2 regions of the Paenarthrobacter sp. CCNWLY172 genome follow, and region 1 is predicted to be linked to the other one. Evidence: predicted binding sites of a transcription regulator. Region 1 holds the regulator's gene; the other holds the start of a gene.
The links. Region 1 encodes HrcA, which represses chaperone genes, less so after heat shock. Its sites were predicted from a motif close to TTNGCACTCGNNNNNNNCGAGTGCNAA; they were not measured.

Region 1 (4,182 bases):
GTATGGGTTGTTCACTTTTGGCGCGACATTGAAGGCCGGCCAGTATGAGGTACGTGTTTCCCAGGTGGACAGCGCCGGAGACATCATCGCGACAAGCACCGACACGCGGCTGTTCAGGGTCGGGTAGCTGTTCACGGTCGGTAGCTGCCCGGAGCCGGAAGCGGACCAAGGCCGCCCGGCTGCAGCGCTACCAGCGGCCCAGGATGTCGCTCGCAAGCACGACGGCGGCAGGTCCCGCCGTCGACGACCTCAAGACATGATGCCCCAAGAGAGCCGTCACGGCGCCGGCATCACTGAGCCGCGTCACTTCGCGGGGCGAGATCCCACCCTCGGGCCCCACTATCAACAGCACCTCGCGGGGTGAGGTGGCCTTGGTTGCCGCCAGCTCTACAAGAATGGTCCGCAAAGGATTCTTGGCGTCTTCATGCAGGATGATGGCAAGGTCAGACTGGGCAACGGCTTTCGCCAGGGACCCGGTGTCCACCATGGTCCGCACCTCGGGGATCCATGCCCGCCGGGCCTGCTTGGCGGCGGCAGCAACCACTGATTCCCACTTCGCATGGGCCTTTGCTGCGCGATCGCCTTTCCATCGAACAATGGAACGCTCTGACTGCCACGGGAGCACAGCGTCGATTCCGAGCTCCGTGGCCGTTTCGATGGCAAGTTCGTCGCGATCGCCCTTGGCCAGGGCCTGGACCAGTACCAGCCGGACGTCCGGCTGTTCTTCAAAGGCCATGTCGGAGGCAGTGACGACGAGGCCGGCGGGCCCGGCCGCGGCGACCGTGCCGGTCAACCGCGCGCCGGCACCATCGGCTATGTCAACGGGCTCTCCCACACCAAGTCGCTTGACCGTAACCGCGTGCCGTGCCTCTGGACCTTCCAGCACGAACGTGCCGCCGGGTATGACATCGCTGAGGCTGCCGGCCGACGTGAAGAAAACGGGGTTGCTCACCGCTACAGGTTACCGAGCTTGTCCCGAAGCTTGGCGAACATTCCGCCGCTGGCCACAAGCTTTCCTTCAGTGAACTGCTCCCCGCGAAGCTTGGCGAGCTGCTGCAGCAATTCTTCCTGCGCAGGATCCAGCTTGCTCGGCGTTTCAACGTGGAGGTGTACCTTAAGGTCGCCACGGCCATAACCACGCAGGTGCGTGACGCCCAGGCCCCGAAGGGTGATGATCTCCCCTGACTGGGTTCCGGCCTTCACATCAATGTCCTGCGCGCCGTCGAAAGTATCCAACTGCAACTCCGTACCCAGCGCTGCGGCCGTCATGGGCACGCTGAGGGTAGCATGGAGGTCGTCGCCTTCGCGCATGAACATGGAATCGTTGTTGACGCGGATCTCCACGTAGAGGTCGCCGGACGGGCCGCCTGCGGGTCCTGCTTCGCCTTGGCCGGACAACTGGATGCGCGTACCGGTGGCAACACCGGCAGGAACCTTGATGGTCAGGGAACGGCGACTGCGGATGCGGCCTTGGCCGTTGCACTCATTGCAGGGGTCTTTGATGACCGTTCCGAAGCCCTCGCAGGAACCGCAGGGGGCAGCGGTCATGACCTGGCCAAGGATGGACCGGACAGCGCGCTGGACCTGGCCGCTGCCGCCACAGATGTCACAACGTTCCGGGTGGGTGCCCGGTCGGCAGCAGCTGCCGTCACAGGTGGGGCAGGTCACGGCCGTGTCCACTTCGAGCTTCTTGTTGACGCCGAAAACGGCGTCCTTCAGGTCAATGCGGACACTGATAAGTGCGTCCTGGCCGCGTCGGACACGGGAGGCCGGCCCGCCGTGACCGCCGCCGCCACCAAAGAACGTATCGAAGATGTCCTGGAACGCGAAGCCCTGGCCGGAATATCCGCCGCCAAACCCGCTGTCCGTTCCATTCTCATTGCCGGTGGCGTCGTAGACGCGGCGCTTCTGGGGATCGGACAGCACCTCATAAGCATGGGTCACGGCCTTAAACTGCTCCGCGACATCCTCACCTGGGTTTACGTCCGGGTGGAGTTTCCGCGCCAACTTGCGGTACGCCTTTTTGATCTCTTCCCCGGTGGCTTCCGGCGAGACTCCCAAAACGTCATAGTGGCTGCTCAAAGTCGGTATCTCTTCCTTGTTGTACTGCGGATGTTTCTTCGGGACGGCGTTCAGCCGCCAAGAATGCGTGAAAGGTAACGGGCCACGGCCCGGACTGCGGCCATGGTAGTGGGGTAATCCATGCGGGTTGGGCCCAGGATCCCCACCTTGGCACCGGAACCGTATCCGGTGGCCACAACGGAAGCCTCAGCCAATCCGTCGTAGGGATTCTCCCGGCCGATACTCACGGTGACGCCCCTGGGGTCATCCCCCATGTCTGACAACAACCGAAGCATGACAACTTGTTCCTCAAGGGCTTCCAGCACCGGACCGATGCTCAAGGGGAAGTCCACGTTGGACCTGGCAAGGTTGGCCGTACCGGCCATCAGGATGCGTTCTTCGCGGCTGTTGTCGCTCAAGGCCTGCAGTCCGTTGGCCAACGTCTGGGCCAGCCCCCGAAGCTCCGGCGGACACAGGGCAATCACCGACGGAAGCACCTGCGGCAACAGGGCCAGTTGCGTCCCTGCGATGCTGCCCAGGAAGCGGGATCTCAATCGCATCAAAGCGTCGTCGCCCACGTCCGAACCAGCGTCGATGACCTTCTGGCTGACGCTGCCGGTATCGGCAATCAGCACCACCAACACTTGTTGTGGTGCCAACAGGACGAACTCAACATGCCGTACCAAGGCGCGGTTGGAGTGCGGATACTGCACGACGGCGACCTGGTTGGTCAGTTGGGACAGAAGCCTTACCGTGCGCTCCAGGATGTCGTCTACATCATCAGGGCCTTCAAGCAGCGAGTGGATGGCCCTCCGCTCGGCGGCCGAAAGGGGCTTGACTTGGGAGATGCGATCGACGAAAAGGCGGTAGCCCTTGTCGGTGGGAATGCGACCGGCACTGGTGTGGGGCGCTGCAATGAGGCCTTCTTCTTCCAGAACGGCCATGTCGTTACGGATGGTGGCGCTTGAAACTCCAAGATGGTGCCGTTCAACAAGGGCCTTCGATCCAACAGGCTCCCGTGAATGCACGTAATCTTCAACGATGGCACGCAGCACTTCCAATTTGCGTGGCTCACTCATTGCTCCACCTCCTGACGACTGCCGTGGTCTCTGAGACCGGGTCCACTTAGCACTCAACATGCCCAAGTGCTAACCAGTCTAGTATGAGCCAACCCGTTGCTAGCATTGAACTTTCCTTTCCCAAGCCAGCACAAACCAACACTGAACAATTCAACCCAGCACAAAAGGTAGGAACTCCTTGGCTTTCGACACGTGGGGTCCGCAGGATCTGTCAGCTCCCGCCAAACGGCAACTGCCGGAGGTAGCTGTACAACGCGGGATGGTCCTCGAAGATGTCCAATCAGGCTGGGTGGGCGAAGTCACCCGGGTCGAGAAGACCGGCGGCATGCACATCGTGTCCCTCGAGGACAGGCGGGGGAAGACGAAGTCGTTCCAGCTCGGATTTGGCTTCCTGCTCGAGGGGCAGCCCATCCGCTTGATGCCCCCGGCCCCCCGACAATCGACGCCGCCCGTTCAGGCCGGTCGCACGGCGTCGGGTTCGGTGAAGGTTGAAGGACAACGCGCCCAGGTGGCCAAAGCCAGCCGCATTTGGGTGGAGGGAAAACACGACGCCGAACTCGTCGAGAAAGTCTGGGGCGACGATCTTCGCGTCGAGGGCATTGTGGTGGAGCCCCTGCACGGAGTCGATGACCTCAAGTCGGCAATCTCCGCCTTTAACCCCGGGCCCGGCCGGCGCCTCGGCATCCTGGTGGACCACCTCGTGGCCGGCTCCAAAGAGTCCCGCATCGCAGCTGACGCCATGACTGTGCCCGGCGCCGCAGGAAACGTCCTGATTGTCGGCCATCCCTACATCGATGTCTGGCAGGCCATCAGGCCCAAAGTTCTGGGAATTGAGGCCTGGCCGTCCGTACCCCGCGGCACCGACTGGAAGACCGGGATTCTCACCGCCTTCGGGTGGCCTCACGAGACCGCTGAGGATGTAGGACTGGGCTGGCAACGTCTTCTTGGTGCGGTTCGCAGCTACGCCGACCTTGAGGCCTCGCTGCTGGGCCGCGTGGAGGAAGTCATCGACTTCCTCACAGTTCCCTGACCTTTGGCCTCA
Region 2 (4,182 bases), on a different contig from region 1:
GTCCCGGCGTGGGGTAGGGGTCTTGGCCCAGGATCAGTACTTTGACCTCTGCCAGCGGCTGCTGGAAGGCGCGCAGTAGGTGGCCGGCCGACGGGAGGACGTGGGTACCGTTCTTGGCTTGGGTCGCGACGAAGTCCAAGGCGCTTCGCAGCTCACCTTCCACGGGCCGCAGGGCATCGGCCCAGTCGGGGGCCATCAGGTGTTCCAGTGGGCGGTCAGGGAGCTCGGCAAAACCTGTCTGGTCCAGGTTGTCCGGCTCAAGGTCAAAGAGTGCATCCTCGCCATTCACCACGCCATTGTCTCCCGCGCAATCCCGGACCGGCGAATGACAGCGTTGTTATTCGCCCGTAACATAGGGGTAGGACATTTTCCCCCAACACGCGTCGAAGGAGTGTGCCGTGGCAGAACCAGCACCGGAACCGATGGCGCCGCAGTCAACAGGGTTTGCCCTTGCAGACCTTGCGGCCGGGATCCGCAGTGACTCTCCGCTCAGCGAACGGGACCAGCAGATGCTGGCCCTGGAACGGCAGTGGTGGAAGTACTCAGGGGCCAAGGAACAGGCCATCCGTGAGCTGTTCGATCTCTCGGCAACACACTATTACCAGATCCTCAACGCGCTGATAGATACCGAAGACGCGTTGGCCCACGATCCCATGCTCGTCAAGAGATTGCGTAGACTACGTACGTCCCGCCAGCGTGCGCGGACGGCACGTCGCTTGGGGTCCGACGCGTAAATCGCCAGGCTGATCTGTCAGCAGCAACCAGCAAGGACAACGCTTCACCATGACCAAATATGCCAAGGACGAATTCGACCAGGTCCCGCAGAACACCTCGCGGCAGGGCGTTCACCGGGACGCCCAGGAAACCACACGCCCCACGTTGTGGCCGGTCCTGACTGTTGGGGCTGTGGCCCTGGTTTTGGGGTTGGTGGCCTTCCTGGTCCTTCCGAACCTCGGCGTGGTGGCTCCCAATGCCGCGCCCAGCGTCTCGACGCCGGCGCCGCAGCAGACTGATTCGTCGCCGTCGGCGGCACCGGGCGAATCCAGCAGTGCACCGTCCGCTTCCAGCGAGCCGACACCGTCAGGGAGCCCGTCCGCAACGCCGTCCTCCGCACCGGTGGACAAGTCCACCCCGGTTGCCGTGTACAACGGTGCCGGCACCGCTGGCTTGGCTGGCCGCGTGGCCGGTCTGGTGGAAGCCGACGGTTGGACACTCAGCACCGTGGGCAACTGGGGCGGCCTGCCGCAGCAGACATCCGTGATCTTCTACAACGCGCCTGAGCAGAAGGTCAACGCCGAGGCGTTGGGCACCTTGTTGGGCATCCAGACGATCCTTGAGTCGCCCGAGGTGCAGCAGCAGTTGGTGGTTGTAGCAGGACCTGGCTACCAGTAAACCCTCGGCCTTCCCGGTGGGTCTTGAGCCCCAACCCGGTTAAGCCTCAATAACAAAAGTGATGCCCCGGGCCTCCACGGGAGCGCCGGCAGAGTGACTGTGGTTACAGTGGATTGATTCCGGTACGGAGATCCCGGCAACCGGTCTTGGCTACTGCGAAAGTGTGGGCATCATGGCATTGGGAACCGTCAAATGGTTCAACGCCGAAAAAGGCTACGGATTCATCACTGTGGATGAGTCGGGTGACGACGTCTTTGTACACTGGTCCGCCATCCAAATGGACGGCTTCCGCGCCCTTGAAGAGGGCCAGCGGGTTGAGTTTGAACTGGGGGAGGGGCAAAAGGGTCCGCAAGCCGAAGGTGTGCGCGTCGCATAGCTTCTTGCAGGATTTCGCTCCCTCTCCGTCAGCCCTCGGCTGAAAGCCCTTTGTTTATAGAGCAAAGTGGCATCTCTGCTTGCACTCTCCCCGGTCGAGTGCTAATTATTGATTTAGCACTCCTATGGTTCGACTGCTAAGTCCAGGCCGGGTTACCCCGGCGTTGGGCGGCATTCGTTCCAGCGGAGGATCAAGAAACACCTTGGTGGGGTGAGGTCCGGAGCGCGGGGCATACAGAGGCTGCGAGCGAAAGACCGTCCGTCGCGGGCACCCCATCTGACAGGTACCTTCTTAACGACTGTCCCGAAAGGACTACCGCCGTTATGGCCAAGATCATTGCATTTGATGAAGAGGCACGCCGCGGCCTCGAGCGGGGCCTGAACATCCTCGCAGACGCCGTCAAGGTCACCCTCGGCCCGCGTGGACGCAACGTCGTCCTCGAAAAGAAGTGGGGCGCCCCCACGATCACCAACGATGGTGTTTCCATCGCCAAGGAGATCGAACTGGACGACCCTTACGAGAAGATCGGTGCAGAACTGGTCAAGGAAGTTGCCAAGAAGACGGATGACGTCGCTGGCGACGGTACTACCACTGCAACCGTCCTCGCCCAGGCACTGGTGAAGGAAGGCCTGCGCAACGTTGCCGCCGGCGCCGACCCGCTGTCCCTCAAGCGCGGCATCGAGAAGGCTGTTGAGGCAGTCATCAGCGAACTGCTGGCCTCCGCCAAGGAGATCGAAACCAAGGAAGAGATCGCCGCTACGGCTTCCATCTCCGCCGGTGACCCGGAAATCGGCAGCCTCATCGCCGAAGCCCTGGACAAGGTGGGCAAGGAAGGCGTCATCACGGTCGAGGAATCCAACACCTTCGGCCTGGAGCTCGAGCTCACCGAGGGCATGCGCTTCGACAAGGGCTACATCTCCGCTTACTTCGTCACCGACGCAGAGCGCCAGGAAACGGTCCTCGAAGACCCGTACATCCTGATCGTCAACTCCAAGATCTCCAACGTGAAGGAACTCGTCACGGTTCTGGAGAAGGTCATGCAGTCCAACAAGCCGCTGCTGATCATTGCCGAAGACATCGAGGGCGAAGCCCTGGCCACCCTGATCGTCAACAAGATCCGTGGCACGTTCAAGTCTGTCGCCGTCAAGGCTCCGGGCTTCGGTGACCGCCGCAAGGCGCAGCTGGCCGACATCGCCATCCTCACCGGTGGCCAGGTCATCTCCGAAGAAGTTGGCCTCAAGCTCGAAAACGCCGGCCTGGAACTCCTCGGCACCGCCCGCAAGGTTGTTGTCACCAAGGACGAGACCACCATCGTTGAAGGTGCCGGCGACGCCGAGCAGATCGCAGGCCGTGTGGCCCAGATCCGCGCCGAGATCGAGAACTCCGACTCCGACTACGACCGCGAGAAGCTGCAGGAGCGCCTGGCCAAGCTGGCCGGCGGCGTTGCAGTCATCAAGGCCGGTGCCGCAACCGAAGTTGAGCTCAAGGAACGCAAGCACCGCATTGAGGACGCAGTCCGCAACGCCAAGGCTGCTGTTGAAGAAGGCATCGTTGCCGGTGGTGGCGTAGCCCTCATCCAGGCCGGCGCCAAGGCATTCGCCAACCTCACCCTCCAGGGTGACGAGGCAACGGGTGCCAACATCGTCAAGGTTGCCATCGACGCTCCGCTGAAGCAGATCGCCTTCAACGCCGGCCTCGAGCCCGGCGTTGTGGTGGACAAGGTTCGCGGCCTGCCTTCCGGCCACGGCCTGAACGCTGCCACGGGCGTCTACGAAGACCTTCTGGCTGCCGGTGTGAACGACCCCGTAAAGGTCACCCGCTCGGCTCTCCAGAACGCTGCTTCCATCGCTGGTCTGTTCCTGACCACCGAGGCTGTAGTTGCCGACAAGCCTGAGAAGAAAGCTCCGGCCGCCGGCGGCGACGACATGGGCGGCATGGGCGGCTTCTAAGCCCCCACGCTGTAGCAATACAGCGCCCAAGCGTCACGCTTTAGAGCAAGCGACGGCGGTCCCCACCTGGTGGGGGCCGCCGTTTTGCTGTGTGGTGGGGCTCCTATCACGGATTCAGTGTCGGTGGGGTCTGGCAGGATTAAGATCATGACGATTATTGCTGCCGCCGATGGGTCCGCCCTCGGCAATCCTGGGCCGGCCGGTTGGGCCTGGTACGTTGATGACTCCTGTTGGCGCGCAGGAGGTTGGCCGCACGGCACCAACAACCAGGGTGAACTCATGGCCGTCCTGGATCTGTTCCGTTCCACGGCACATGTGCCGGAGGAGGACTTGCTGATCCTCTGCGACAGCCAGTACGTCATCAACTGCATCAGCAAGTGGATGCCGGGATGGAAGCGCAAAGGCTGGCGTAAAGCCGACGGCAAGCCTGTGCTGAACGTGGACCTCCTCAAGGACATCGACCAA

Region 2: a site for HrcA is predicted at 1,882-1,908, ahead of groL (chaperonin GroEL). Genes of this name have one in related genera too.

The regions. Positions count from the first base shown of each region.
Region 1 covers NZ_JBBEGB010000006.1:103,170-107,351, reverse strand. The annotation lists gene WBN73_RS11085 (GerMN domain-containing protein) at 1-127, shown strand, start outside; gene WBN73_RS11080 (16S rRNA (uracil(1498)-N(3))-methyltransferase) at 188-952, opposite strand; gene dnaJ (molecular chaperone DnaJ) at 955-2,082, opposite strand; gene hrcA (heat-inducible transcriptional repressor HrcA) at 2,133-3,140, opposite strand; gene WBN73_RS11065 (DUF3097 domain-containing protein) at 3,319-4,170, shown strand.
Region 2 covers NZ_JBBEGB010000011.1:140,288-144,469, reverse strand. The annotation lists gene WBN73_RS17325 (uracil-DNA glycosylase) at 1-292, opposite strand, end outside; gene WBN73_RS17320 (DUF3263 domain-containing protein) at 399-734, shown strand; gene WBN73_RS17315 (LytR C-terminal domain-containing protein) at 784-1,392, shown strand; gene WBN73_RS17310 (cold-shock protein) at 1,565-1,768, shown strand; gene groL (chaperonin GroEL) at 2,092-3,717, shown strand; gene WBN73_RS17300 (ribonuclease HI family protein) at 3,865-4,182, shown strand, end outside.